3 regions of the Romboutsia sp. 1001713B170207_170306_H8 genome follow, and region 1 is predicted to be linked to each of the others. Evidence: riboswitches for the same ligand, from Rfam matches in the RefSeq annotation. Region 1 holds a riboswitch; each other region holds the start of a gene.
The links. A riboswitch is a leader RNA that binds a small molecule or an ion and turns the genes downstream of it on or off. The one in region 1 is predicted to bind lysine.
Positions count from the first base shown of each region.

Region 2: another riboswitch for lysine. It lies ahead of I2A66_RS05455 (YfcC family protein); the one in region 1 lies ahead of nhaC (Na+/H+ antiporter NhaC).
Region 3: another riboswitch for lysine. It lies ahead of I2A66_RS17570 (amino acid kinase family protein); the one in region 1 lies ahead of nhaC (Na+/H+ antiporter NhaC).

Region 1 is NZ_JADNAX010000001.1:574,919-585,579, forward strand. Features, by position in the region: gene I2A66_RS02785 (zinc dependent phospholipase C family protein) at 1-921, opposite strand, end outside; gene I2A66_RS02790 (hypothetical protein) at 1,052-1,555, shown strand; gene pdaA (delta-lactam-biosynthetic de-N-acetylase) at 1,621-2,451, opposite strand; gene I2A66_RS02800 (helicase C-terminal domain-containing protein) at 2,657-5,770, shown strand; gene I2A66_RS02805 (AbgT family transporter) at 6,128-7,720, shown strand; gene nhaC (Na+/H+ antiporter NhaC) at 8,097-9,536, opposite strand; lysine riboswitch at 9,647-9,819, opposite strand; gene I2A66_RS02815 (ribonuclease H family protein) at 9,960-10,574, shown strand.
Region 2 is NZ_JADNAX010000002.1:158,605-169,265, forward strand. Features, by position in the region: gene I2A66_RS05440 (ABC transporter ATP-binding protein) at 1-156, opposite strand, end outside; gene I2A66_RS05445 (FecCD family ABC transporter permease) at 156-1,247, opposite strand; gene I2A66_RS05450 (ABC transporter substrate-binding protein) at 1,257-2,276, opposite strand; gene I2A66_RS05455 (YfcC family protein) at 2,434-3,864, opposite strand; lysine riboswitch at 3,992-4,164, opposite strand; gene I2A66_RS05460 (glycoside hydrolase family 1 protein) at 4,306-5,712, opposite strand; gene I2A66_RS05465 (PTS transporter subunit EIIC) at 5,736-7,130, opposite strand; gene I2A66_RS05470 (NADH-quinone oxidoreductase subunit NuoE family protein) at 7,467-7,946, shown strand; gene I2A66_RS05475 (polysaccharide deacetylase family protein) at 8,024-8,911, opposite strand; gene I2A66_RS05480 (anti-sigma-V factor rsiV) at 8,977-9,831, opposite strand; gene I2A66_RS05485 (RNA polymerase sigma factor) at 9,838-10,335, opposite strand; gene I2A66_RS05490 (glycoside hydrolase family 1 protein) at 10,500-10,661, opposite strand, start outside.
Region 3 is NZ_JADNAX010000001.1:915,307-925,967, forward strand. Features, by position in the region: gene I2A66_RS04370 (hypothetical protein) at 1-398, shown strand, start outside; gene I2A66_RS04375 (TVP38/TMEM64 family protein) at 424-990, shown strand; gene I2A66_RS04380 (hypothetical protein) at 1,064-1,627, shown strand; gene I2A66_RS04385 (hypothetical protein) at 1,725-3,404, shown strand; gene I2A66_RS04390 (hypothetical protein) at 3,613-4,218, shown strand; lysine riboswitch at 4,370-4,540, shown strand; gene I2A66_RS17570 (amino acid kinase family protein) at 4,614-4,793, shown strand; gene I2A66_RS17575 (aspartate kinase) at 4,774-5,475, shown strand; gene I2A66_RS17580 (ACT domain-containing protein) at 5,484-5,810, shown strand; gene lysA (diaminopimelate decarboxylase) at 5,827-7,122, shown strand; gene I2A66_RS04405 (tetratricopeptide repeat protein) at 7,358-8,011, shown strand; gene I2A66_RS04410 (AI-2E family transporter) at 8,054-9,148, opposite strand; gene I2A66_RS04415 (pseudouridine synthase) at 9,340-10,056, shown strand; gene I2A66_RS04420 (tRNA (mnm(5)s(2)U34)-methyltransferase) at 10,068-10,649, shown strand.

The DNA of each region.
Region 1 (10,661 bases):
AAACTCTAAAAAATCAATAGAAGATTTATTTTTAAAGTAAGAATCTAATTTTATAGAAGTATCTAAAAATATATCTAAGCTATTATTGTATATATCTAAAAAAGAGCAGTTATGCTTTTTTAGGGTAATAGGATCTACCCATACAGAGTGATTTTCATTGAGTAAATCATTTACACAATGTGAATAGTTAGAATATATTTCATTATCTATAAAACTATTTTTTACAGTTGTGTTTTTTATATTTAAATAAATTTTAGAAAATAGGTTATATGATGTATTTAATTTTTTTTCTACTTTTTTAAATGTATAATATGATTTTTTTATATCGTCATAAGTGATTTTTTTATTATACACATAGCTTAGTAAATAACTATACATATCACAAATTACTAATAAATCATCATTACTAATATCAATATTTAAATAATCTTTAAAGTCATATGGTTTTAAGCTTTTAAATTTGAATAATATTAATTTATCAATATGAGTTTCAATACTTTTATGAAGAGCTACAGCACTTTTATATTTATATTTTTCCTTTAGCGTTTTTTGTAAACTATATATATATGGATGAGCGTATTCATCTAATATATAGTGAGATAAAAAACCGTATATATATGAGATACAAACGTTTTTAAAGTTTGTGTCATTAAATAAATGTTCTAAATTATTTTTACTATTACAATACATAACCATATTATTAAAAAAAATATTAGTATCTTTATTGTGAATAAGAGCACTTAATAGAGAAGTATTTTTTTTATTCAAAAAGGATAAATCATTATAATAATTAAAAAAATTAGAACCTTGGCTCCCTAAGTTATATACATTAATATTTTTTTTTATTATATTTTGTGTTTTTATATCTAAATTATTAAAACAATCATTAGCAAATAAATAGTGTGTAATAGCCCTTGGCATTTTTTTATCCTCCAATTCATAATTGTAATCATTATGATATGTAAATTTAAAAACCTATATACATTAGAACAAGCTTATGGATAATATAATTTATTAAGTAAATAAATAAAATCATCCTGGGAGGATATTTATGTTAGTGGATTCTATAAAAATAAATGTAAAAAAGAAAGATGCTATTAGAAAGATATTTAATAAAACACCTTTAATTAGTAAAGTAATACAATTTAATAATAAGGCTCAAGATATACATCTAGAATATATAGAGTTTAAAATTTTAAAGTATCAAATAACTAGCAAAAAGGGGAGTATGAATTTATTTAGAAATAGTTCTAAAAAGTTCGATGTAACCATGGTAGTAAATACATATAGCGGATATTCTGAGTCTGTAGATTCTATTCCAATTACAGTAAAAAGATATGTACCAAAAAGTTGTATAAAAAAATCTAAAGTTGATGACTACGAAATTATTGAAGAAGTGAAAAATCAAATTATAAAGTTTATGGAAAAAAAATATAAAAATGATATGTTAGATAATCTAAATATACAAAATATAAAGCTACTAGAAATAAAAAGTATATATAAACCATACTGGGTAGCAGAATATAAAGGAAAAAATATATTAGTAGATGCTTAAATTAAAAGTATAAGTAAAGATCTTAAATTATTGAAATATATTTATTTAAGACCTTTACTTTATATTTAATTTTTATTTGATTTAACTAAATAATCAAATGTTTCTAATCTATATCCTTCTTTTTCCCAGTGAGTAAGAACTTCATCAAGTATTTCGCTATTTGTTTTTGAATTAGGATGAAGTAAAACTATTGCACCTGGATGTGTTCTAGAATAGATTTTTTCTTTTGCAAACTCTGGAGTAGGTTGCTTATCATTATACCAATCTACATAAGCAAAGCTCCAAAATATTGAACTATAACCTAAGTCTTGTGTGTATTTTAAAGACTCTTCGCTAAATTTTCCCATTGGAGGTCTAAAGTATTTAGGCATATCCTTATTTGTAACATTCTTATAAGATTCTTCTACACTAATAACTTCATCTTTAAACTTATCAAAATCATGTATACTTGCCATAGAAGGATGATTTTTAGAATGATTGCAAACTAAATGTCCTTCTTTTTCCATACGTTTTATAAGGTCAGGATTAGTGTCAATATAAGTTCCAACTACGAAGAAATGGGCTTTAGCACTATGTTTCTTTAATACATCTAAGATTTTGCTTGTATAACCATTTTCATACCCTTCATCAAATGTTAAATATATTACCTTTTCATTAGGGTCTCCTACATAATAAGAATCATATTTCTTAAAGAAACTAGCTTCTTGAGGTGGAGACGGTTGCTTTCCATCGTTACGAGGATTAAAATACCAATTATATTCAGTAGTACTAAGCCCAGGAGAATAAATTTGAGTTTTAAGCTTTTTGACTAGAGAAAAATTTGGTACAACTAACAATGTGAAAGCAATTAAAAAAGCACCTAATATATAATAATTTTTATAGCTTTTTTTATTCACAAAATCACCTCTAATTATAATAAATTTAACTTTATATAGTTTTTATAATTATGGTCGATTATATACCACAAATTAGAACAATATATCGCTATAAAATTTTGTCAATTAATATAAAATATTTAAAAATTATAAAATGTATAGTAAAGTAAATATTATATAAAACTAAGATAAACTTAGAAGTAAAGTAATATTGAAAGGACTTAAAATGGATGAAGTGGAGAATATAATAAAATTAAGAAATGATATTATTAGTGTGATAAATAATGTTATTTTTTTAGATATAGAAACAAGTGGATTAAATCCGAGTAAATCTGAAATATTAGAAATTGGAGCTGTGAAAATAAACAATAAAGAAATAACTACCTTTAGGTCTTTAATAAAAAATAAAAAAGAAATACCACTAGAGATATTTTCTTTATGTAGTGAATTAAAAAGAGAAGACTTTAATAATGCGATGGATTTAAATACGGTGAAAAAATATCTTATAGACTTTATTGAGGATAAAGTTATAGTATGTCATAATGCAGAATTTGAAAAAAGTTTCTTTAATTTTTATATACCGGAAATTAAAAATAAGATTATAGATTCTATGGAATTAGCAGCGATATTAGAGCCATATCATAAAGAATATAGTTTAGATTATCTAAAAAAGAGAATAACCAATGATAAAAGTGATGAAAAACATAGAGCATTAGATGATGCTATAGATACTATAAACGTTGTGAATGCACTTTTAATGAGACTTAATAAAAGTGAAATTAATAACGCAACACTAGAACCATTAAGTTTTAAAATAAATTCTTATTTAAATAAATTTGGATTATCAAGTTGGGACTGGAGTAGATTTATAGATGAAGGAAATTATGAAATAGATGAATATAACATAAAGTATGAAGATAATAAAAGCAACTTATCATATAGAGATAAAAAGAAGGAAAAGGAAATCTTTAATAAAATACATTCAAAGCATAGTCCATATGAAGACTTGCTTAAGGATGATAGCATTTGGGCAAGTAAAGAAGGATTTATATATGAGTTTAGACCAGGACAGTATGAACTTACAAAAACTATAAGAGAAACTTTTAGAGGAAACCATGGGTCAGCTAATATTGCATGTATAGAAGCACCAACAGGTATTGGAAAAAGTATTGGATATTTATTACCAGCAATTTTAGAAGCTAGATTAAGAAATCAAAGAATAATAGTATCTACAGATACTAAGGAACTACAAACTCAGCTTATAAACAAAGATATTCCTAATATACTTAATTCTCTAGAGTTAAATAATAAAGTAAGTTATGGATATATAAAAGGAAAAAATAACTATATATGTGTGGAGAAGCTAGAATCATATAAATATGATTATAAGTCTGATGATTTAAATAAATTAGAAGTATTAGGAATTATATATCTAGAGAGATTAGTAGAAAATGGAGATTATGGAGATATAGAAGAAATAAATTATTGGATCTTAAATCATTTTACTGGAATAATGAATCATATTATAAGCTCAAGTTGTGATCCTAACTTATGTAGACCTAAAAAATGTATTAAAAATTGTTTATATAAAAAAAGAGTTGAAGAATTAAAAGAAGAAGACATAACAGTAATAAATCACTCACTACTTGCTAAATGGCCATATAAAGAAGAAAAGCCAATTGAAAATTTAATAGTAGATGAGGCACATAATTTAACTGAAAAAGGATATGATTTTTTCTCTAGTATAGTAGATTCTAGGGCTTTTTTATATTTTTTACAGGAAATATATCCTTATGAAAATATATATAATAGTCCCTTTTCATATAATAAAAAGCTTAAAAAAGTTAAGATGTTTGATAAATTTTATAATCATATAAGATTAGATAGAACTATTAAAGATAAAATAAGTACAAATATAAACTTAATAGTAGAAGAAATTCAATCACTACTTATTTATGGAGAAACTAGCGAGTATAGTAATTTAAGTATGTATAATTTAAGATGGGAGTTAAATCTACAATCAAATGAAGTTGCTGGAAAGATAAAAAAGAATGGAGAGTATGCAAGTATTACATATAATCCATATAGTGAAAGAATAAAGATTAGCTGTGAAACTATATTAAGAAATATTACATCAATATTAGTAGCTATTGATAGAAATATGGAAGATGATAGTTGTGATAAAGAATCTGATGTATATAAATTTGGTAAGTCAAGGTTTAAGGATATGGAAGATATAAGAAATACTATTCAAGCCTTTTTAGAATATAGCGAAGATGATAATTTTGCGAGAATAGTAGATATAGATAAAAACTTTAAGTATTTTGAAATTAGAGTAGTTCCATTAAATATAGCAGACTTATTTGAAGAAAATATACTAAGTTCTTTATCTACAGGAATATTTTTATCAGCTACATTAAGTGTAGGAAATAAGATGGATTACTTTAAAAGAACGTTAGGAATAAATAGAGTTAATAATTTAGAAAAAGTAATAGAACCTATTTATGATTATAAAAGGAGGCTATCTTTAATTAGTGTAAATGATATTTGTAGTTATAAAAATAATTCATTTATAGATGAAATAAGTATGATTATAAGTGATATTTGTGATATAACTAATGGGCATACTTTATGTCTATTTAATAGTAAGGACAGGCAGACTAAGACTTATGAGGTTTTAAAGAATTACTTACATGAAAAAGATATAGAAATTTATAGTGACAAAAAAGGTATAAATGTACTTAAAGATATAAATAAAAAATGTGTAGTATTAGGTTCTAAAGGCTGTTTTGAAGGTGTAGATGTTCCGGGAGATGGACTTATATGTGCTACGTTGGATAAAATACCAAACTTAAACCCCAAAGATCCTTTGTATTCAACTATAATGCATAAATACAATATACCTTATCACAGAATAAACTATCCTCAGCTAGCTATAAAAATAAAGCAAGCTTTAGGACGTATATTAAGGAGTAAATATGATTATGGTTGCTTTGTTATACTTAATAGTGGAAGTAATAAAACTACTTTAAGGATGCTTGAAAAAGATTTACATGGATGTAGAATTATTAGTATGAATAGAAGTAATATGTATAAGAATATGGAAGCTCATTTTAAAAGATGCAGAGATGAAATTATAAAATCTGCCATTATGGATATTTCAAAAAGTTTAAAAAGTATACAAATTAAAGATATGAAAAAAGCTGAAAATTATATAAATGAAGAAATAAAAAAACGAACTTTGAGTAGTAGAGTACGTTATATGGGTGATTTACAAAAAACTTTTAAAATAAAGTATTTTAATATAAATTATTTAATAAATAAAGATAAGATACTTTAATGATTAAATAATAAAAATTAAACTTTTTTAAAAAATGAAGAAAAATTATATATAACTTTCAATATATGTAGGAAATGTATTATACATATAAATCTTTTATATTAAAATAAATCTCTTGTAAAGTAGTATTTAACAGGGATTTATTATTTTTTTATCATAAGTATAAAATTTAAAATTTTCTAATAATAAAAGTTGATTTGGAAAATAACTAAAATTAATAAATAAAGTATTATTGTTGAAATTTATAGAAAATTTTAAAAAATAAAGTTGACAATTATTTTTAGGTTGATATAATTAGTATATAAAAATTAATTTATTTATTAAAAATAAGAACTTATTATTAGGGAGGGAAAGAATATGGATAGAGCGGTTAAATCAACGCAAGAGAAAAAAAGTGTATTTCAAAAATGCCTTGATGGAATAGAAGTAGTAGGAAACAAACTTCCTCATCCTATAACATTATTTGCATTATTCTGTGTGGCAATTATGATTATATCTGCAGTAGCAGCAGGTGTAGGTCTTTCAGCAGAAGGAGAACTTATAAATAGAGCTACTAATGAAGTTGAATTCCAAACAATAACAGCAGTAAGCTTACTATCAAGAGAAGGTATAGTTTATATGCTAGAAAATGCTATATCTAACTTTATAAACTTTGCACCACTTGGGGTTGTTTTAGTAGGTATGTTAGGTATAGGTACAGCAGAAGGAAGTGGATACATATCTGCTTTACTTAAAAAGACAGTTTCTGTAACTCCAGCAAAATTAGTTACACCAATGGTTGTATTTTTAGGAGTTATGTCAAATATAGCAAGTGATGCAGGATACGTTGTATTAGTTCCACTTGCAGCATTAATATTTATGTCATTTGGTAGACATCCACTTGCAGGACTTGCAGCAGGGTTTGCTGGTGTTTCTGGAGGATTTAGTGCTAACTTAATAATAGGAACAATAGATCCAATGTTAGCAGGTATATCTACTGGTGCAGCTCAAATGTTAGATCCAAACTATACAGTACAAGCAGCATCAAATATGTATTTTATGATGGCATCTACATTCTTAATAACAGGATTAGGTTGGTTTATAACTGATAAAATAGTTGAACCTAGATTAGGATCTTTCAGTGGTAAATCTCAATTATCAGAAGAAGATAAAAACTTACAAAACTTATCTAAAGAAGAACAAAGAGCATTAAAAATTACTAATACAGTAGTATTATTAATGTTAGCAGCATTAGTTGCAATAGTATTAATGCCAAACTCAGTATTAAGAAACTTAGAAGCAGATACATTTGCAAATTCAATAATAGATCATTCACCATTAATGAATGGATTAGTTGTATTAATAGCAATAATATTCTTCGTGGCAGCAGTTGTTTACGGAAAATTATCAGGTAAATTTAAAAATGAGAAAGATGTTGGTGCTGAACTTGGTAAGTCAATGGCTTCGATGGGATCATATATAGCATTAGCATTTGTTATGGCTCAATTTGTTAGCTACTTCTCATACACTAACTTAGGTACAATATTAGCATTAAAAGGTGCTGAATTACTAGGTTCAATGAATATGAACTCTATAGTTCTAATAATAGTATTCGTATTATTTGCAGGATTTATAAACTTATTCATGGGATCAGCTTCAGCTAAATGGGCTATAATGGCTCCAGTATTCTTACCAATGTTCATGAAACTTGGTATATCTCCAGAGTTAACTCAAGTTGCTTACAGAATAGGTGATTCTACTACTAATATAATATCACCACTTATGAGTTACTTTGCAATGATAGTTATATTTGCTCAAAAGCATGATAAAAAAGCTGGTATAGGAACTTTAATATCAACAATGGTACCATACAGTTTAATATTCTTAGTTGGATGGATAATAATGTTAGTATTATGGATGACATTAGGATTACCACTAGGACCAGGAGCAGGACTAGTTTACAGCTTATAATATAAATAAAAAAAGAAATCTCAATACATTTAAATGTTATGGGATTTCTTTTTTATGTCTAGAACAATATTTAGATATTCTTACTATTTTGTAGAGGTTTTTGAAAAATTTCATATACAAAATCTTTTCATTTTATGGAAATTGAATGTATTTTGTTATCCTTTGTATAAACTATGACTGAAGATTTTGAGTAATTACCTAAGTCTTTAGTATCAATTTTATTACATTACCTAAATTATTATCTACAAGAGAATTTACAGAAATACTATCTTTACTTAAACTTTGTGTATTTGATGTATTATTAATCCATTCTAAAATATACCTAAAAAGGGGATTAGAAAAAGGGTTGTCTAAATAGACAACCCTTTTATTATATTTATACTATAGCCTCTTTTACAGACTCAGTATTATCTTCAGTTGATATTTTTTCTATACTTATTCCTGTTAAACCATAAAATAGTGATATTATAGGGCAAAGTAAATTGAAGAATGCAAATGGTAAAAATGCAAAACACCCAACCCCCATTGTGGCAGACATATAAGCTCCACATGTATTCCATGGAATTAATGGTGATGTGATTGTAGCACTATCTTCTAAAGCACGAGATAGATTTTTAGCAGCTAATCCTTGGTTTTTAAATGCATCTTTATACATACTTCCTGGAATTACTATTGCTAGGTATTGATCAGCTACAGCTAAATTAGTTCCAATAGCAGTGAAAATTGTAGCAGCAATTAATCCGAATGTTCCTTTTGCTACTTTTAATATTGAATTAGCAAGTGCTTGTAGTATTCCTGACTTTTCAAGTATACCTCCAGTTACTAATGCACACATCATAAGTGCAACTGTATCTAGCATACTTTCCAGTCCTCCACGAGAAAGTAATTCATCTACAAATACCATACCACTATTTGAAGTATATCCTACTTTAGCAGCTACAATAACATCTGCAGCTGAACTTCCTTGGAAAAATACCGCTACAAATCCTCCAGCTAGTGCTCCGATCATTAGTGCGGGTATTGCTGGTACTTTAAGGATAACCATAGCTATAACTCCAACTGGCACTAAGAATAACCATGGAGATAAAGTATTAAAGCTAGATAGTAAAGCATTTTGTATTTCTGTTATTTGAGCTGTATCTATTTGGCTTCCTGCATACTTCATTCCTAATATAGCGTAGATTATAAGCGCTATTAAAAGAGCAGGAATTGTAGTATATAACATATGTTTTATATGATCAAATAAATTAGTTCCAGCCATTGCAGGAGCTAAGTTCGTTGTATCTGAAAGTGGAGACATTTTATCACCGAAATATGCTCCTGAAATAATTGCACCAGCTACTAAGCTACTTGGCATGCCTAATGCACTTCCTATACCAAGCAATGCTATACCAATAGTTCCTACTGTTGTCCAAGATGAACCTGTAGAAATTGATACGATAGCACATATTACAGTAGTAGCTACTAAAAATATACTTGGAGATAATAAATTAAGTCCCCAATAAATCATTGATGGAACTATACCACTTATAATCCAAGTACCTATTAATATACCTACAACTAAAAGTATTAAAATAGATTGCATTGTAGTATTAATAGTTTCTAAAATTCCTTCTTCTAATTCTTTCCAAGTAAACCCAAGCTTAAATATAGATATGCAGCCAGCAAAAACTCCACCTAATATTAATGGAATATGAGCTGAAATTTCATAATCTTTTAGAATGACTAAGCATGTTACTAAGGTCGCAACTAAGAAACCGATACATAAAACTGCATCAAATAAGGTTGCTTGTTTTTTTTCTCTTGATGATGTCATGATAGACCTCCTTGATTTTTATGAATATAACCTGATATCTAAATTTTAGCTAAAAAAATAGAGTAGAAGTTTCTACTCTAGACTTAATCATTTTTTAGTATATGACTTAATCTAAAGATAGTACTCCACAAATTATTGTGACAGTGTTATACATATTATGTATAACCCCAACATACAAGCTTAAAGCTTCACTTGTATATTTCGGCAATATTACCTTTTGTTTTGCTTCAACGTGCTTACCTCCACAGAACTACTTATTAATATCGCGACCTCTATCATTAGTTATATTCGTTATTCATAAAAAATTATACCATAAAGTAATAACATATGGAAGTGACAAAATATAACTTTAAAAAAAATAAAGTTTAAGTTACAATAATTATTGATTACAAGCGGTATAAAAATAATTGTAAGCTTATAGGAGTGATAATATTGAGTAAAAAAAAATTTTATGCAGTCAGAAAAGGTAAGTGCATAGGAATATATAATACTTGGGATGAATGTAAGTCTCAAGTAAATGGGTTTTCAGGAGCAGAATACAAAAGCTTTTTATCTAAAGATGAAGCAGAAGAGTATATATATGGAAAGAAAGAAATTATTTTTTCGAATGAAGATAACACCGTAGAGGCATATGTAGATGGTAGTTATGAACATTGTATAAGAGAATATGGCTCAGGTGTTGTTATACTAAAAAATGGACAAGTTCAAAAAACATACAGCATAAAGGGTAATGATGAGTCTTTAGTAACTATGAGAAATGTCGCAGGTGAAATAGAAGCATCAAAACTAGCTATGAATTATTGCCTAGAAAATAATATAGAGAATCTAATTTTATACTTTGACTACGAAGGTATTGAAAAATGGTGTACTGGAGTTTGGAAAACTAATAAAGAGGGAACAATAGAATATAAAAGATTCTATGATGGAATAAAAAATAAACTAAATATTAAATTTGTAAAAGTTAAAGCTCATAGCTTATCTTTACTTTATGATAACTATACTAATAGTAACTATATAGAATTTAATGTAATTGTTTAAATATCAGATAGTATAAATAGTTTATACAGTCTGATATTTTTTTTTATATCTGGATATACTACTAAGAAAGATAAGATTGTAAATGGA
Region 2 (10,661 bases), on a different contig from region 1:
TAATATTCTATAAATACATTTTAATAATGTTGATTTACCACTTCCATTAGGTCCGATTATACCTATAAATTCTTTATTTTTTACATCTATATTAATTCCATTTAATACATCCTTTTTCCCTATTTTAAATTTAATATCTTCTACATTTATTTTCATTAGCTTTTACCTCCAAAGCCGTAAGTATTTCTAATCATTAACAAAATAAAACATGGTGCACCTATCATTGAAATGAGTATTCCTATCGGTATCTCTGTTCCCTTTATAATTACTCTAGATAGTATATCTGCCCATATTAAGAATATTGCACCTAGCAGCGCTGCTATTGGAATTATTTTCTTATGATCTGGTCCTAGAATTATTCTAACAATATGAGGTATTACTAGCCCTACAAATCCAATCATTCCAGATGCGTAAACTAAAATTCCGATCATCAAAGATGCTATTATTAAATAAGCATGTCTATATTTATGAAGATCTGTTCCTAATGTTATAGATACTTCATCTCCTAATAACATTAAATTTAATATCTTATGTTGAGTTAAAAAGAATATAGTCCCTATTAAAACAAATGGCATTATAAACATTATTTGCTCCCATTTTGCACCAGCTACACTTCCCATTAACCAAAATGTTATAGTCTGCATTCCTTGAGCATCATTAGCAAAATAAACTATAAAGCTAGAGAATGCACTACAAACCGAACTAAGCGCCATACCTCCTAAAAGAAGTTTTATAGAATTTGCTCTTTGACCAATATTAGCTATTAATAATACAAGCATTGATGTTACAAGTGCTCCAATAAATCCACATATACCTATTGCATTACTTCCAAATATGGCTCCTACTCCAAGCATAACCGATATTGTCGCACCTAGTGATGCTCCTGATGATATCCCTAGTATATATGGGTCTGCGAGCGGATTCTTCACAATTGCCTGCATTACAATTCCTACAACTGATAATCCTATACCAACTAACATAGCTAATATAATTCTAGGTAACCTTATTAACCAAACTACATCATGTACTGCTCCATTAGATAATATTTCTTCATTTCCTATTCCAAATATTTTATAAAAAATAATATTATAAACTTCCTTTATACTTATATCAACAGAACCTAAATTCACTGCAAATCCTATAGATAAAGCTAATATTAATAATAATATTAGCGAAACACCTACATACATAGGTGCTCCTTCATTTATATTTATTCTACTTTTACTTATTATAGCTTTCTTATCCATATAATTAGCCTACTCATTTAAATCTGGATATAATCCATTTGCAAATGTATTTATTCCATCTATTGTTCTTATTCCACTACAGTACATTTCTCCTAATGCAATAGCATTTATTCTATTATTTTTTACAGCATCTAAACTTGCAAGTGACTTATTATTTAAAATATTTTCTACAGCTTCTTTAGGTACATTCTCGTCATTTCTATCCATATATACTACAAATATTGAATCTGGATTTAATTTTATTAAATCTTCTTCACTTATATTTCCACCATTAGGATTTAATAACTCACCTCCAAGAATTGAAACCATATCTCCACCTAATGTACTTGCTCCATAAGTATATATCTGTCCATCCATATATTCTATTATTAAAGTAGTTTGCTTTTCATTATTTTTTACTGAATCAGCTACAGATTTTACTTTTAAATCAATTTCATTTACTAAATCCTTAGCTCTATCTTCAACATTAAATATCTTACCTAAATTTAATATATCAATCTTTTCATTTTCCACTTTTCTACTTGCTACTGCTCCACTATTTAATGACATATATGTATTTGTACCATTTTTATGCCAATAGTCCACATCACCTAAATTCTTCTCATCAAATAATGAGTACCAAGATAATATAAAGTCTGGTTGTTCCATTATAATAGTTTCCTTAGATGGTGCAAATTCTTTTAAATAATTTACTTTATTAAAAGCTTCTTTATATTCACTCTTAACTTCATGGTCTAATCCAGAAGCCATTACTATCTTATCTTCTAAACCTAATGCTAGTAATGTTTCTATTGAATTTTGATATACTGCTACAACCTTTTCAGGTGACTTTTCAAAAGTTATTTCTACAGGTTTTTTTTCATAATTATATGTAGTTATTGTAACAGGATAATGTGAACTCTCATTAACTATATTTTCTGTTAATTCTTTATCTTCTACTTCATTTGTATTATTTGTGCTACATGCTGTAAGGCTTAATATAATTAAACCACTTAAAAGTAATGTAATTTTTTTCTTAATCATCTTCATTTTCTAAATCCTCTCATATATATTTACAATAAATACCTTACAATATTATACATATAAACTTAATCCTATTTGTGTCATTTTTGTGTCATTTCTGTGTCACTTTACACAAAAAAGTAAAAATAATAAAAAAATAGATGGACTAGAATGTCCATCTATTTTATGCCCATTGCATTAGTGATCCGATTGTTATAAAACCAAGTGATAATATAAATAATATCCCTTGAAGTGGTAAAACCCACTTTAACCATTTTCCATAAGGCACACCTGCCAGACCCAAGCAAGCTATTAATATTCCTGATGTTGGGAATAGTGTATTAGAAAATCCATCTCCCAATTGATATATCAATACTGTTAATTGACGAGATATTCCAACTAAATCTCCAAGTGGTGCAAGAATTGGCATTGTAAGTGCTGCTTGTCCTGAACCCGAACTAACAAAGAAGTTTATAAACATTTGTATAGGATACATTATATAAGCTGCTATCATTGGTGGTAAGTTACCAATTAATTGAGATAAATTATATAAAATTGTATCTATTATATTAGCATTCTCTGCAATTATTACTATAGCTCTAGCAAATCCTAACATAACAGCTGCTCCTATCATTCCCTTTGCACCTTCTATAAATGCATCTGCCATTTCATCAGTTCCAAGTTTTCCAATAAAACCACTCATAAGTCCAGTTGCTAAAAATACTGCAGCTATTTGAGGAATCCAAAATCCCTGAGTTAATACTCCCCATACAATTATTCCTATACATAATGCCAATAAAAGTAATATTATTTTATGTGACATTCTAAAATCTTCATTTTCACTTCCATAGTTACCTAAGTTTGCACGCTTAATTTGATCACTTTCATAAACTAAACTAAGTTTTGGATTCTTTTTAATTTTTGATGCATACATCATTAAAAATACAGTTCCTATACAAGTAGTTATAAACCAAATAATTGTACGATATTCTATTCCTGAGAACATCGGTATTTCTGCTATTGATTGTGCAATACCTACTGTAAATGGATTAAGCATAGCTGATGAAAATCCTAATTCACAAGCCAAATATGTAATTCCAACTGCAACTATACTATCATATCCTAAAGATAGCGCTAAAGGTACAATTATTGCTACAAAAGGAACTGCCTCTTCACTCATTCCAAATACAGCACCACCTAATGAGAATAAAAATGTAAGCATTGGAATTACTAAAATTTCTTTTCCTTTAAATATATTAGTAACTCTCACTATTCCAAAATCTATTGCTTTAGTTCTAGTAATTAAATTAAATGCTCCCCCAACTACAAATAAAAATGCTATTATTTCTGCACCACCAATAATACCTTCTACTGGTGCTTGTAAAACTTCAAATACTCCTTGTGGCTGACTTTCAATATATTTAAATGAGCCATCTACAATTATTGTTTTTTCACTTCCATTTACCACCTTTACTACTTTTTCATAAGCCCCTCCTGGTACAATATAAGTTGCAATTGATACAAGTATAATTATTGAAGTAATGATTACTAAAGTATGAGGTACCTTTAATTCTCTTTTATTTTCTCTTTCTGTTCTTGCTTGTGCTAAATTCAATACTTTCACTCCCTTTTATTTTTATAATTTTCTTAAATACAAAAAAGTCTTGAGCGAAATCACTCAAGACTATATTCTTTCATTCAAATAATTTACAAATTGAAATACCAATTTATTAAAATATATCTGTCATGATAGCTCATCATAAAATTTATGACAGTATTATGCATATTCTACATAATCCCAACTATATAACCTTAAAGCCTCAGTTATATGTTTCGGCGATATTTCCTTTCAATTTACTTCACTGTGCTTAACTCTGTAAATTTACTCTTAAAGATCGCAACCTCTATCTTTTTTATTTAATTTTTAATTTATATATAATATAACCTATATTATTTCTATTGTAAAGTGAAAATTAACTTTATTTTCATATTTTTCTAATTTTATATCATTTTAACATAAAAGACTGAACTACTTTAGTTCAGCCTTAATATATTTCTATAATTTTTCCCCATTAGATCTTATTACTTCTTTATACCAAAAGTAACTATCTTTTTTAATTCTCCTTAAATCTTTAAAATCATGATCTTCTCTATTGATATATACAAATCCATAACGTTTTTTAAACCCTTGATGAGAACTTAATAAGTCAATTACTGACCAAGGACAGTATCCAATTAGCTCTACACCATCTTCAATTCCTTTTCTACAAGCATCTATATGATCTCTTAAGTAATTAATTCTATAATCATCATGGACTCTTTCGTCTTCAGTTAATGTATCTGCTGTTCCAAGACCATTTTCTGTAATTATAAGAGGTAAATGATATTTATTGTAATATTCATTTAATGCTATTCTTAACCCAACAGGATCTATTTGCGCTCCATACTCTGTTGCACTTAAGTTAGGATTTTTTTCAATTTTAAAATATCCATATAAATCATAATCTATCTCACTAACACGAGTTCCAACTGGATTTTCTTCTGTTGCTTCAAGATGTCTTGCACATAGTGTACGATAATAGTTAAATGCTATAAAGTCCATTTTAGCATTTTTAAGTATTTCTTTATCTTCCTCAAGCATATTAGGAACTATGTTAAGTTTTTCTAAGTAATTCATATAATATGCTGGGTATTGTCCATTATAGTGCATGTCTAATAAATAATTAGTTTTAAAGTTATCATTTAATTTTGCTGCCCATACATCTTCTGGCTTATTTGAGTATGGATAAGTTACTGTAGCCGATATTGATGGCCCTATTTTCCCACCTTCAACCATATTATGGCAAGCTATTGTTGCTAATGCGTGAGCTAAACACATATGATAATCCATCTGTGCTCTCATTTTTTCAACTTTATAATTATCAGTTTCATATATATTCATACGCTCTTTTACACGCATCATTAAATTTTGTTCATTATGTGGTTGCCAGTACTTAACTCTATCTCCGAAGTTTTCAAAGCAAATCTTTGCATATCTTTCAAATGCAAATGTACATTCTCTAGCTTCCCATCCATTATACTTCTCAACTAATGCATATGGTAAATCAAAATGATATAAGGTAACAAATGGAGTTATATTACACTCTACTAAATAATCTATTACCTTATTGTAAAAGTCTATTCCAGCTTGATTTATTTCTCCATCTCCAGTGGGTATAATTCTAGCCCATGATAGCGAAAATCTATATATATTTAGCCCTAAATCTTTCATAAGATCTATGTCTTCTTTCCAGTGATGATAAAAATCACTAGCTACCTTACTGTCTGCTTGAATTTCTGACTTTTTAAATGAATTAAAGTCTGCAACTGTCATTCCTTTTCCATCTTCATTCCATCCACCTTCTATTTGAAATGCTGAAGATGATGCCCCCCATAAGAAATCTTTCGGGAATGTATTTTTCATACTACGTCCTCCTAATGTCTATATTAAGCAACCTCTTTTAAAGTTTCTTCTTGCTCTTCCTCTATATCTTTAAATCCAACTATATATGTAAGTAGTGCTGAACCAAAGAATGCAAAAACACATCCTATTAAGTAAGCTAAAAATCCTTTAGCTCCAGCTTGTGCATATACTGGAATTGTAAGTACACCTTGATTTGCAAATGCTATACCAAATGCTCCTCCATATCCCATTATTCCACCACCTATTGCACCGCATATTACTGCACATATCATTGGCCTTTTTAAGCGTAAGTTAGCTCCATAAATTGCAGGTTCTGTTATACCAAATAAAGCAGTTATACTCCCCGATAAAGCAACTGTTTTTAGTGATTTATTTTTCGATTTTAAAAATACACCTAATGCTGCTCCTGCTTGTGAGAAATTTGCTGCTCCTGCAAATGCTAGTAAATTTTGACGTCCATTTTGAGCTATATCATTTATTGCTATTGGTAATATTGGTCTATGAGCTCCAAATATAACTAATACACACCACATTCCACCTATAAATGCTCCACAAAGAACTGGGCTAAAGTTCATAAGTAATTGATAGAACCAATTAACTCCATTACCTATATATATTCCTATTGGCCCAAATACTAATAAAGTGGATGGAACCATTATTAATATTGAAAGTGTAGGAACCATTATCATTTCAATTACATCTGGTATTACTTTTTTTAAGAATTTCTCTAAGAAAGATAACATCCAAATTGCAATAATTATCGGTATTACTGATGAAGTATAACTTGCTTTTGTAATACTAATATTAAATAAACTTACTACTCTCTCTTCTGCCATTAATGCTACTATACTAGGATAACATAGAGTTGCACCAAGTACCATTGATATAATTTCATGTGTTTTAAATACTTTAGCAGCTGTATATCCAAGTATTATTGGGAAAAAATAAAACACTGCATCTGATGCTGCATTTAAGATAATATATGTATCATTTTGCTTTATATCTATATTATGCTTATTTAAGTAGTACATAGATATAACTGCTAATATCCCCTTTATCATTCCTGAACCAGCTAGTGCATATATAATCGGCGTAAATATCTGAGCAATAGTTGTAAGTACCTTATTTAATGAAAAACCTTTTTTAATTTCTTCATTATTTTTATTCTTAGTTTTACCAACCATAGGTTCTAGTTCTTTAAATACTTTATCTACTTTACTTCCTATAACTACTTGTAACTGTTCCATACTTTCTACTACAGTTATAATTCCTTCTATTTGTGAAAGATTTTCTTTATTTACTTTACTAAAATCTATTAATGTAAATCGTAATCTTGTATGACAATGTATAACATCTTTTATATTATCTTTGCCACCAACATTTTCTAAAACTTCTTTAGCAATCTGTTTAAAATTCATATCTAACCTCCTATTTCTTATAACTTTATGTCCTTTATTATTTATCCATTATTTTTATTGATAATCAAATATTTTCATTTATTTAATAATCCTAATTTAATTATTTATAATTTTAGATAATTACTTATAAGTTTAAATATCAATTATATAAGTACTTTAATATATTCTTTACTAATGTTATTTCTTATAAAGTTTATACTAGTAATTTAAGGGTATTAATAATAATTATTATATTAAGGTGTTTAATTAATATTTTAGTACTTATTGTTACAATGCCTTTAGTATATTTATTAATTGTATAGTTTAATCTGTATAATATATAAAGGAGAGTTTTATATGTGTGATTTTATTTCTCGTAATAGTAAATCATTTGAGGAGTTAGATATATTTATAAATTCACTTGATAAAAGCGAGGATAATGTAATTCGTACTTTACATTATGCGCAAAAAATATTTAGATATCTTCCAAATGAAGTTCAAAAATATATTTCTAAAAAACTAAACATTTCATTTGATAAGATTCATGACTTAGTTAATTTTTACTCTTACTTTACAACTGACCTTAAAGGTGAAATCAAAATAAAAGTATGTTTAAGTGGTGCATGTGCTAAAAATGATAGTAGTAATATACTTGCTGAATTTGAAGAATTGCTAGGTTTAAAATGTGGTGAAACTAGTAGTGATTTAAAGTTTAGCTTAGATTCATCAAGGTGTGTTGGTTCATGTCGTCGTTCTCCAGTCATTACTATAAATGGAAGAGTTTATGATAATGTAACTCTTAAGGATGTTTCTTTAATTCTAAAAGAACTTAAGTAGTTTTTAATTTATATATAGTAAAAATAATAAACTTAATAAAAAAGATGGACTGTATATTACGTCCATCTTTTTGTCTTCTATGAAAGAGTTTTAAACTCATATCCATTTTCTTTAAAATATTTTATTATTTGTGGTAAAGACTTTGCTGTTTCTTCTTTTCCATAAGTATCGTGCATTAAAAGAACTACCATTTCTTTATCTTTAGATGTTTGTATTGCTATATTAGCTAATTGATCAGCATCTTTTTTAGCTCCTTCTGCATCTTTACTTAATGCATTCCAGTCTATTGATGCCATGTTATTTTCATCTAAATAAGCATCTAAACTATCCATACCTTTCCATGACATATGACCACCTGGACATCTTATTACTCTAGTAGAAAAATACTTACCTAAAACATCTTTTAATAATTTATCAGTTTTTTCAAAATCAGCTTTAAATGCCTCTAAATCTAATACTCTATTTGGATATAATATGCGATAATCATGAGTATATGAATGATTTGCAATAGCATGACCTTCATTTAGTTCTTGTTTTAAAAGTTCTTTTGCTTTTTCTCCACCTCTTTCAATATTTTCCCCTGTAACAAAGAAAGTTGCATGAACATCATTTTCTTTTAATATTTTTAAAACTTGAGGAGTTACAGTTGTTGAAGTTCCATCATCAAAAGTCAAAAATACTATTTTTTCTCCATTATTAGAATAATCATAGCTATTAAGTTTTTCAGCTACTTTTCTAGCATCATAAGAATATTTTTTAGCATCATTACTACATCCAACCATATACTTTTTCTTTTCTTCTTCTTCTTTTCTTCTTTCTTCTTCAATTCTTTGTTGCTCTAATTTTATTTGCTTTTGTTCTTCAAAGTAAGACCAAGCCTTACTTGTTATTCCTATAAAAAATAAACATATTAGTATTAATATTATTAATCTACTTTGGTTTATATTTCTTCTTACGTTTCTCATCTCTCTTAGTGCCTTTCTTTAATGTCATTTTTCTAGTTTGTATGTCCGTTATTTTCAATTTATATTTATAATTTATCTGTTATTGATTTAGGTATTACAAACTCAGTTAATCCTTGTGATCCCGGTGCTACATCATATTTATCAAAACATATTACAATTTCACCTTTATCATTTATATAAAACCCTTGATTTTTATCTATTTTGTCAAATGTATAACTTCCATCATTAGCATCTATCCAATAATGTACTTCTGAATCAGCCTTCATTCTTTCTCTCATTTGTTGTTTTATGTTTTCACTTATAATATCTACATAATCAGTTCCTCCAAACATGCCTTCTAAAGTTAAAATTGTTTGATTCCTTTTGTCTATATTATAAAATTTTCGAGTTGTATCACTTGATGCCATTATAGTGTTGTTGTATATAACTATAGATAAAATATCATCATTATCTGTTTTTACTTCATACCAGGATTTAAAGGATTCTCTTCCCTCTTCTCCTTGCAGTTTTAATTGTTCTAATTCTTTTAAATACTGATCATACAATTTTTTACCTTCTTCTTCGAACTCTTTATTCATTTGATATTGTAAATTAGTATCTTTCATACCTTCTATATTAGGCACGTCTATTGATATATCAAGTCCACCTTCATCAATTTTATAATTTCTAAAGTTAATTACTTTTATGACTTCACCTATTACAGGTATATTTTCTAAAGCATTTGCAAATGTTGGATTAATATTAACAATTCCTACTACTACTGCTAATGATGCTACTAGTGTTGACACCTTAGTTATACTTTTTTTATTACGTCTATTAAGTACATCATTTACAACGATATTTAATTTATCTGGTATCTCTATATTCATATAATCATTCTTTAATTGTTCTATTTTCTTATCACTTTTCAAAGTTTTCACTTCCTTTTATTCAGTAATGCTTATTTTCAGTTTAGATAATGCTTTATAAAGCCTAGTTTTTATAGTACTTTCTTTTTCATCTAAAATCTTTGCTATATCAGATATTTTCATATCTTCAAAGTATCTTAAAACAATCACATCTTTATACTTTTCAGGTAATACCTCTAGTGCTCTTTGAAGATCTATATCTTCGTATGTATCATACTCAGCAGATTCTTCTAAATTTAAGTCATCACTTCCTATAACATACTTGCTATTTTTCCTTATATAGTCAATTGCTGTATTAGCTACTATCTTATAAATCCAAGGTTTAATACTATCTATATCTTTGAGAGTGTCTACATTAGTTAAAGATTTGCATATAGCATCATGAACTATGTCTAATGCGTCATCTTCATTTCTTACATAAGTATAAGCAAATCTATATAATGATTCTTTATTGTCGACAATATATTTTTTTACCTCTTTTTCCTTTTTTTTAATTCCTAAGCTTAGTAATTTCATCTTATTCGTCCACCTCTCATATATATGACGATTTATATGTTGTAAAAAGTTTTCTTTTTTTATTTTTTATTAATTATTTTTTTTAATACATCTTAAACAAAATAAAATTAATAATAAAAAAGAGCATAACTATGCTCTTTCTTTATTATTAATTTTATTTACTTTTATGCTAATACAGTTTCAATATTTTCTAATTTTTCTCCATTAGATTCTATGACTTGCTTATACCAATAAAAACTTTTCTTTCTATTTCTAGATAAATCTCCACTACCATCGTCATACTTATCTACATAAATAAATCCATATCTTTTCGCCATTTCTCCTGT
Region 3 (10,661 bases), 340 kb from region 1:
TGAATAATTATAATATTGAAGAATTCAAATATAGCAATATAAGTCTTCAGGAAAAGTACATAAAAGTAATATCACCATATAAATTCTTAAACTTAATTGATACACAATATGAAGTGAATATATATCCTACTATAGTTGATAATAATTTATATCTAACATTAAAGAATTTTAGAATAGGAAAATTGAAAATTAGTGATAGTATAGTACAGTCAGTTTTAAAATCAAAAGCAAATGCTTTACCTTTTGAAATTAATAAAAATGTAATTATAGTTGATAAGAGCTATATGCAACCTATTAATATAAAAACTATTGATATTAAAGATGATGAAGTTATTGTATATGTGTTGGTGACTACGACAGATATTATTCAATTTATAGGTGATTATAATACAAAATAATATGACAGCAAAGTAGGTGGAATAAGTGGAGCAATTATTATACTCAGTTTCTGAATATAAATTTTTAGCTGCAATTGTGGCTTTTTTATTAACTGCAATAGAGAGTTTTATACCTGTTTTACCACTAGTTGCTATAATACTGTTCAATGTATTTGTATTTGGATTATGGTTAGGCTTTTTTATATCATGGGCAGGTTCATGTATAGCAGCAGTACTACTATATTTACTAGCAAATAAGTTTTCAAAGTTAAAAATATTTGATAAGTATAAACATAAGTTTAATGATAAAAGAATTTCTAGCTATATAAAAAAACGAGGATTCAGCATAATTTTTATAACTTATGTTTGTCCATTTATTTCAGACTTTCTTATTAATATAATGAGTGGATTTATTGACTTAGATTTAAAAACTTTTATAAGTGGAATGGTTAGTGGGAAGTTTGTAATGTTTCTTTTTATAAGTTATGTAGGTGAAGATGTGACAGTTTTTTTTCATAGCCCGATTAAGGTTTTATTATTTTCGATATTTATTTTAATATCATGGATAATTGGACGAAATATGAATAATAAAATGCATTTAAATGAAGATTAGATTTGAAATCTTATGATATATGTGCTAAAATATATAAAGTTGATAAAACGTAAAATTAATTTAGGGGGAAAAAATGAAAAAGATATATATAGTAACAACTTATACAGGAACCGTATTATCTTATCTAATAAGAAAAATAAGTAAAACCCCGTATGCACATGTATCATTAGCATTAAATCAAGAATTAAGGCCAATGTACTCATTTGGAAGACTTAATCCCAAAACACCAATATTTGCAGGATTCGTTGAAGAAAATATAGATGAAGGTCTATATGCAATTAGAAAAAATACTATGTGTAGGGTGTACTCATTAGAAGTTACAGACGCACAATATTATCGTATATATAACAATATAATGTTTGTAAGTGAAAATAGAAAGAAATATGATTATGATGTAATGGCTCTTATATATTTAACTCTAAATAGACCAAGACAAGCAGATTATAAGTATGTGTGTTCTCATTTTGTTGCAGATATGTTAATTAAAAGTGATGTTGGTTTATTTGAAAGACCGTCATGTGGAATAAGACCAGATTCTTTTTATAATAATGAAAAGCTTAATTTAGAATATGAGGGACTTTTATCTCAATATGGTAAAGAGCAAAGAAGTTATGTATCTTATGTTGCAAAAATATAATAAACTACAATAAATACTCCTTATTTTATAAGGGGTATTTATTTTTTTGAAATAAATGGCTATAATGGTAATAACAACCATTTTGAAAGGAGTATTTATGAAAAAAATTATAAGATCATATGGTATAGCGCTAATTTTAGTTGCAATTTATGCATTTATAAAGCTTCCTGTACTTAGATTAGATTTTACCTCTGGTTTTTCAATGTTAATAGTATTCTTTATTATTGCTGGGGTATTAGATATGATGTTCGACAAAGGAGAGAGAACATCAAAAGCTGCAAAATACAATTTCTTTATAGCAATAGCTATGATAATATTTGTATCAGTAGTGCCATTTATTACTTCTTCCCCAATAATTCATGCAAAAGCATATAGAAATCTTATAGGAAACGTTGAAGAAAGTGATTTTGATAAAGATGTAAGTCCTGTAAGTGTAAATGATATTCGTATAGTAGATGAAGAAATGGCTATGAAGCTTGGAGATAAAAAGTTAGGAGAAATACCAGCTGTAGGGAGTGTATCGAAGCTTGGAGATTTCCATATACAAAATGTAAATGGTGAACTATACTGGGTTGCACCGCTTGTACATAGAGATATTGTTAAATGGATAACTAATTTAGACGGAACAAATGGATATGTAATGGTGTCTGCAAGTAATCCTCAAGATGTTAGGCTTGTACAAGAAATTGATGGTAAGCCAATAAAGATAGTGTATCAGCCTCAAGCGTATTTCCTTCAAGATTTACATAGACATATGTATATAAATGGAATTGTAAATTCTGGAATGACAGAGTTTTCATTAGAAATAAATGATGAAGGTAGACCATATTGGGTAACAAGCTTATATGAACATAAGATAGGTTTTAGTGGATCAGATGCTACAGGAGTGGCGGTAGTTGATGCTCAAACCGGTGAAGTTAAAAAATATTCTATAGAAGATGCACCAGAATGGATAGATAGAATTCAGCCAGAGCAATTTGTAGTAAATCAAATTAATGACTGGGGATTATACATAAAAGGTTTCTTAAATTCCGTAATCTCTGAAGAAGGAGTTTTGGTTGCTACTGAGGGAACGTCTTTAGTATATGGAGATGATGATAAATCATATTGGTATACAGGAATAACTTCTGCTGGTGCAGATGAGTCTACTATTGGATTTATTTTAGTAGATACTCGTACAAAAGAAGCTAAGTTATATAAGCAACCGGGAGCAACGGAAACTGCAGCAATGAGTTCTGCAGAAGGAAAGGTACAAGAGAAAAACTATGAAGCTACATTCCCTGTAATGTATAATATATTAGGAACACCTACATATGTTTCTGCACTTAAAGATAAAGCAGGTCTTGTTAAGATGGTGGCATTTGTATCAGTTGAAGATTTTGCAATTTTAGGACTTGGAGAAACAAAAGATGAAGCTTTAATAAATTATAGAGAAGCATTATCTAGCGAAGGTAACAATATAAGTATTGAAAATGATACAAGCAAAGCTAGTATAGAAGGTAAGGTTACTAGAATTAGTCCAGATGTAAAAAGTGGAAACACTAATTATTATTTAACATTAGATACAAATGAAAATATAATATTTACAGCAACATCAAAAGTATCTACAGAATTACCTTTAACAGCAGTTTCAGATCAAGTTAAGATTGATTATCAAGAAGGAAAGTCTGGAGTAGTTGAGATAATTTCATTTGATAACTTAAACATAGGTTCAAGTAAAGAAGAAGAGAAAGTAAAAAGTGACTCATCAACTAAAACTATAGAAGAAAATCAATAAAAATATATAAATAGTTATTAAGTTTTTAATTAAAAATAAAAAGAACATATCTTAGTATTTTATATACTAAGATATGTTCTTTTTTGTTATTCATAAAATGTGAATTATTATTTTTAGAAAAATATAGAAAAACAATCAATTTTTATAGGGACAATTAATATAATATTATTACAACTTGGTAAATTAATGACTCGAGGAGATATGCATTATGATGGGGTTAGAAAAAGATATACTGCTTTTAATTAGTAGGGTTAGATGTATGACAGAAACTCAGGTTGGTAAAGTTTTTTCAAGTAAAAAAAGACGTGGAAGAAAACCATTTAAGAAAACTTTAAGAAAAATGTGTAATGAATATACACTTAAAAAATATCCTTGCAATATAAACTATAGTGGATATAGAGATAATTCGTATGTATATTATTTAAATGGGAGTAAACAGTATAAGGGCAAGGAATTAGCTAAAACAGTAATAGGTTCTGAATTAGCAATTAGATTTAATTTAGGTGGATATGAGGTAAAAAGATTTTATAGAAATGTTAGAATAGATAACAAAAAATTTGATATATTTATAGAATATACAGACCACTATAATGAACTAAATCAACTTTTAGTAGATATAGATTTAGATCAAAAAATTGACAAGTCTAAATACTATAACCTAGAGAATAAAATTAAAAACTCGACGATTCCTTTTTTTGAAGTACCAAGAGTTTTAATAATAACATCAGAAATGAGAAATTTAGGAGACTTTGATTTTGATTCTGATGTTTGTGTTGTTGATTTAAGCTTAAATAAACTATTTAAGTATATATAGGCCTATTTTTTATATATAGGTCTATTTAATCATCAACATAAAAAGATATAGATTAATAAAATTTTACATAAATAAAAAATTAAAATAGTTGTAAAATTAAGAATAGTGTGATAAAAATTAATTATAAAATAAAACTTAATATATGAAATTTACCTAGGGTAGAGGTGCTGTAATTAATAGTAGTTTATAGAAGCTGGCAAGTGTTGATTATAAATGAAAGGAAGTGCAGCCGAAGAAAAATTATTGGCAAATAATTTTTCTGGTACTATACATAATATGTATAATACTGTCACTTAGTAATAAGTGGTGAGCTACAAGGTTACTTTGTGTATAAAAAAAACACCCAAAGTATACCTTTGGGTGTTTTTTATTTTACAACTTTCTAGGAGGGGGATATGAGTAGTATTATAGTTCAAAAGTATGGTGGGAGCTCTGTAGAAACTACAGAGAAAATTAAAAGAATAGCAGAAAATATAATTGATAGAAAAAAAACTAATGAAAAAATAGTTGTAGTAGTTTCAGCCATGGGAGATACTACTGATAATTATATAAAACTTGCAAAAAAATATAAGTAAAAATCCTAATAAAAGAGAATTAGATGCACTTATGTCAACAGGTGAAATTATATCAGCGTCATTACTTGCTATGTGCCTATCATCATTAGGATGCCAATCAATAAGTTATAATGCGTATCAACTTAATATACATACTAGTGGAGATCATGGAAAATCTCAAATAGATGATATAAATGTATCTAAGATAGAAGAAAGTTTAGATCATGGAAAGGTAGTAATAGTGACAGGATTTCAGGGATTAAATGATGAGGGTGATATTACAACTTTAGGAAGAGGAGGTTCTGATACATCAGCGGTAGCTTTAGCAGTTAAACTAAATGCTAAATGTGAAATTTATACAGATGTAGATGGAATTTACTTTACCGACCCTAGAAAGTATAGTAAGGCTAAAAAACTTAAAGAAATAGAATACGAAGAAATGCTAGAATTAGCTAGTTTAGGTGCACAAGTAATGCACTCAAGAAGTATAGAACTAGCACAAAAATATAATACAGAAATATATGTAGGTCTTTCATGTGGAGAGCGAAATGGAACATATATAAAGGGAGAAAATAAAATGAGATTAGAGGAAAAAGTCATAACAGGACTTGCAACTAGCGATGATGATGTTGCTATAACTATAAAAGATTTTAATTTAGATAAGGTTTTTAGTTTATTTGAAGATATTGCAAGTAAAAAATAAGTATAGATATGATCAGTCAAACAGCACCAATAAATGAAATTATAAATGTATCTTTTACTATACCTAAAGAAGATCTAGATGAATGTAAAGAGATAGCTAAAAAATATTCAGATAGCAAAAATATTGTTATTGATGATCATATAACAAAGTTTTCATTAGTAGGGTCTGGAATGAAAAACACAGCAGGTGTTATATCAAAAGTATTTAAAATATTCAAGGAAAATAATATTAATGTTAAGCTTATAACTACATCAGAAATAAGAATAACTTGTGCTATAAACTCTTTTGATAAAGATGTTGCAATAAATGAAGTGGCAAGAGAATTTAATGTATAAAATTTAGGAGGCTATTATGAAACTACATGGAAATATGTCTATTAGAAATAACACGCTATATATTGGAGGCGTTAGTTGTACAGAATTAGTTAATAAGTACTCTACACCACTTTATGTATTTGATGAAGGTTTAATTAGAGAGAATTGCAGAAAATATAATAAGTATTTTAAAGTAGAGGAAAATAAAAATAAAGTTGCTTATGCAGGTAAGGCATTTTTAACTTTATATATGTGTAAAATCATAAAAGAAGAAAACTTATGCCTAGATGTAGTTTCAGGAGGAGAATTATATACTGCTCATAAAGCAGGTTTTCCAATGGAAAATGTATTATTTCATGGAAATAACAAAACTATAGATGAAATTAATATGGGCATAGAATTAGGAGTAGGTAGATTTGTTGTAGATAACTTTTATGAACTTGATATAATTGAAGATATTTGCAAAAAGAGAAATAAAGTACAAGAGATATACTTTAGAATAACTCCTGGAATAGAAGCTCATACTCATGATTATATAAAAACAGGTCAAATAGATTCTAAATTTGGATTTGTATTAATAAATGGAGACTTATATGAAGCTATAGAAAAACTATATAAGTATAAAAATATAAAGTTAGTTGGTTTACATGCACATATAGGTTCACAGATTTTTGATATAGAGCCATACATGGACGAAGTTGATATAATGATGGATTTAGTTAAAGAAATAAAAATAAAGTATAATATAGATTTAAAAGAAATAGACTTAGGAGGAGGTATAGGAGTATATTATACCAAAGAGGATAATCCTAAAAGTATACAAGATTTTTGTGAAGCTATAATAAAAAGGGCAGAGCAAAAATGTAAAAAAATTGGAATAAAAGTACCAAAGCTCATTATAGAGCCGGGAAGATCAATAAGTGCAAATGCAGGCAGTACACTGTATACAATAGGATCTATTAAAGATATAAAAGATGTAAGGACATATGTTAGTGTAGATGGAGGTATGACTGATAATATTAGACCTTCATTATATAAAGCGGGATATGAATGTAGTGTTGTAAATAAAATGAAATATGAAAAAGTAAATAAAGTGACTGTAGCTGGAAAGTGCTGTGAAAGTGGAGATATATTGATAACTCATGCTAATGTAATGGATATAGAAAGTGGAGATATATTAATAACGACTTCAACTGGAGCTTATGGTTACTCAATGGCATCTAATTATAATAAAATACCTAAACCAGCAGTAGTAATGGTATCTAATGGAAATCATAGGCTTATATGCAAAAGACAAAATTATGAAGAGGTAATAAACTTGGAGTTAATATAAAAAAAACCTTGAAAGCAAATTATTCTTTCAAGGTTTTTTTTATATTAAAGTTAAAAATTCTCAAATAATAAGCTTAGTAATTTGTAAGAATATAAGAATAAGATTAAATATAATTCTTTGAGAGTATAAGTATAAATTAGGACGGAAAATGCGATTTTAAATAATATTAACCTAAAATATGACAAAATATGTTGAATTATGGTAAAATTAAGTTAAGGTAATAAGGAGGTAACAAATGAAGATAAAAATAGTTTTAATCGTAGCTTTATTATCAATACTTATGGTAGGATGTACTAAAGGTGAATCTGAAAGTACATTTGTTGAAGATGGAAAAGTAGCTTTAGAATCACAAAAATATGGTGAAGCAATGAAATTACTTTCAAGTGCGTTAGAAGAAGATAATGCTGATGAATATGCAAGAGCAATGTATATGCAAGCAATGAAAATGTTAAGTGTAGAAGAGTATAAAGGACAAGGAAATTATAAAAAAGCTATAGAAGAACTTGAGGCTATAACTAGCATCAAAAACGGATCTAGTAAAATAAAAAGTACAGCATCAAGTGAATTAAGTGAAATGAAAAAATTATATGAAGAACAACAAGAAGCTGAAGCTAAAAGAAAAAAAGATGCTAAGTTGGCTGCAAGTAAAGGAGCAAGCAAAGCTAGTTGGGAATTGAAAAAATATGAGGAAGAGTCTAAAAAAGAAGATGAGGAAATAATAGAAGAAGGTAGTAACCAAGAAAATAGTAATGAAGGAGAGCAACAAACTCCTAATATTCAAAATCCAACAAATCAAATACCTTCTAATGGATCAAATCAACCACTTCAAAATAATAATATAACGACAAATACTCCAAATAACATTACTCAGGAGCCTATAATACAATAAAAGTTGTCCATAAATTTGGACAACTTTTTTATTTAATATATTTTATTTTGAATCATTTATATATAATCTTTTTTCTACATATTTATCAATAGAAGATTTTATAATAGCTGCAACAGGAACAGATAAGAAAACGCCTATTAATCCGAATAGACTTGAACCTATCAATACTGCAGAAATTATCCAAAGTGGACTGAGTCCTACTTGATCTCCCATTACCTTAGGTCCTATAAAGTTTCCATCTACTTGTTGTAGAATTAGTATAAATATAGCAACCCAAAGTGCCTTTACAGGACTATATACTAATGTCATAAGTATAGGTGGAACTGCACCTATAAATGGACCAAAGTAAGGTATTATATTTGTTACAAAAACTATAAATGATAAGAATAGTGAATTCTCTATCTTTATAACAAATTGGAATACAACAAATGCAATTAAACCAACAATAAGTGAGTCAATAATTTTACCTATCATATAGTTATAAAATATCTCATGAGACATTTTAAAAAATGAAACAGTTTCATCAGCTTTAATCTTATTAACTGAAGCATAAAGAATCTTTTTACAACCTAAACCTATTTTCTCTTTATCAAATATCATATATATAGAAAGTATTAATCCCATTATTATATCAAACAATAAAGATGTAATACTTGATATATGAATTAAAAGGTTTGAAGAAAATGCAGTAAGAATATTTACTACATTAGTTAATATACTATTTAAGTTATCTTGTATATGAGGGGCTATTGTATTGAAAAACTCAGCTTTAGTCATATACTTTCCTAAAATTTCATTGAACATATCAACATACGTTGGAATCTCTTTTATTAATGTATTTAAAGTATCAACTATTGAAGGAATAAGTAGCTTAAATCCTAAGAAAATAAGTATAAATACTAATATATAAGATATAAGTATGTTCAATAGTCTATGAAGATTAAACCTCTTTTCAAAAAACATTACCAATGGATTAATTAATAATGCAATTAATATCCCTATTAAGAATGGACTGAAAAAGCTTGCAATTCCGCCTATTCCAGATATAACCTGCATAGGATTATTGATAAATTTATAAAGCAATATAGTTATAAAAGCCAAGAATATGTAATGATTTATATCTTGTTTTGAAACCATGTGACCTCCTACTTGTTAAATATTTTAAAATAAGTATATACTATAATTAATAGAAGTTAAAGGTATATTATAATTAAATATTTAATATTAAGAAATTTGTAATAAAAACTTTGATTTTACATTGTATGTATTATATTATAATAAGGAAATAAAAATAGTATTTAATAAAATTTACAAGAAAAGGTGAACATATGAGAATTAATAAATATATAGCTTCTTGTGGGATAGCATCAAGAAGAAAAGCAGAAGAAATAATATTAGATAGAAGAGTAAAAGTTAATGGAGAATTAGTTACTGAATTATCTTTTAATATAGAGGAAGCTAAAGATATAGTTGAAGTTGATGGAAAGGTAATATCATTAAGTGAAAATTTAGTATACATAGTATTAAATAAACCAGAAGGATATATTACAACTGTAAAGGATCAATTTGATAGGCCAAGTGTATTAGATTTAGTAAGCGATATAAAAGAAAGAGTTTATCCAATTGGTAGACTTGATTATGAAACAAGTGGGCTTTTAATACTTACGAATGATGGAGATTTAACATATAAATTAACACATCCAAAGCATGAGGTAGATAAAACATATGTAGCTTTAATAAAAGGAGAACCTACATATGAAGAACTTAAAAACTTTAGAGAAGGATTAGAAATAGAAGATTATAAAACCGCTCCAGCAAAAATAAGAATAGTAGATAAAAATGAAGAAAAGAATTACTGTAAATGTGAAATAAAAATACATGAAGGTAGAAATAGACAAGTTAGAAAAATGTGTAGGGCAATAAATCATCCCGTACTTAGACTTAGAAGAGTTGCTATGGGAGACATAAAGCTTAGAGGAATTAAGGTTGGAGAGTATAGACATTTAACTAAAGAAGAAGTGGAGTACTTAAAAGGTATAAAATAGAGGTGTAGTAAATGATAAAGGCAAAATTTTTAACTAAGATTACAGAAATAAATAAATTATTTATAGAAGATGTAATAAGTGATGGAGATGTAGTAATAGATGCTACTATGGGTAATGGATATGACACAAAATATCTAGCAGAAAAAGTAGGACAAAATGGATTTGTATATAGTTTTGATATACAAGAAGAAGCTATTAAGTCAACTAAAAAAAGATTAGAAAAAGCTGACTTACTTGATCGTGTGCAATTAATACTTGATGGTCATGAAAATCTAGAAAACTATGTAGATAAAGAAGTATCATGTGTATTGTTTAACTTAGGGTATTTACCAAGGGCTGATCATAATGTAATAACTAAACCAGATACAACACTAAGAGCAATAGAATCATCTTTAAAACTTCTAAAACCTCACGGTATAGTTAGTTTAGCAATATATACAGGTCATGAAGGTGGTATGGAAGAAAGAAATTGCGTTTATGAGTATGTACAAGGTTTAGATCAAAATGAGTTTAATGTACTTGAAAGTAAGTTTATAAATCAAATAAACAATCCACCTCAACTTATATTAATAGAAAAGAAAAAAGAATATTAAAAATCTAAATTG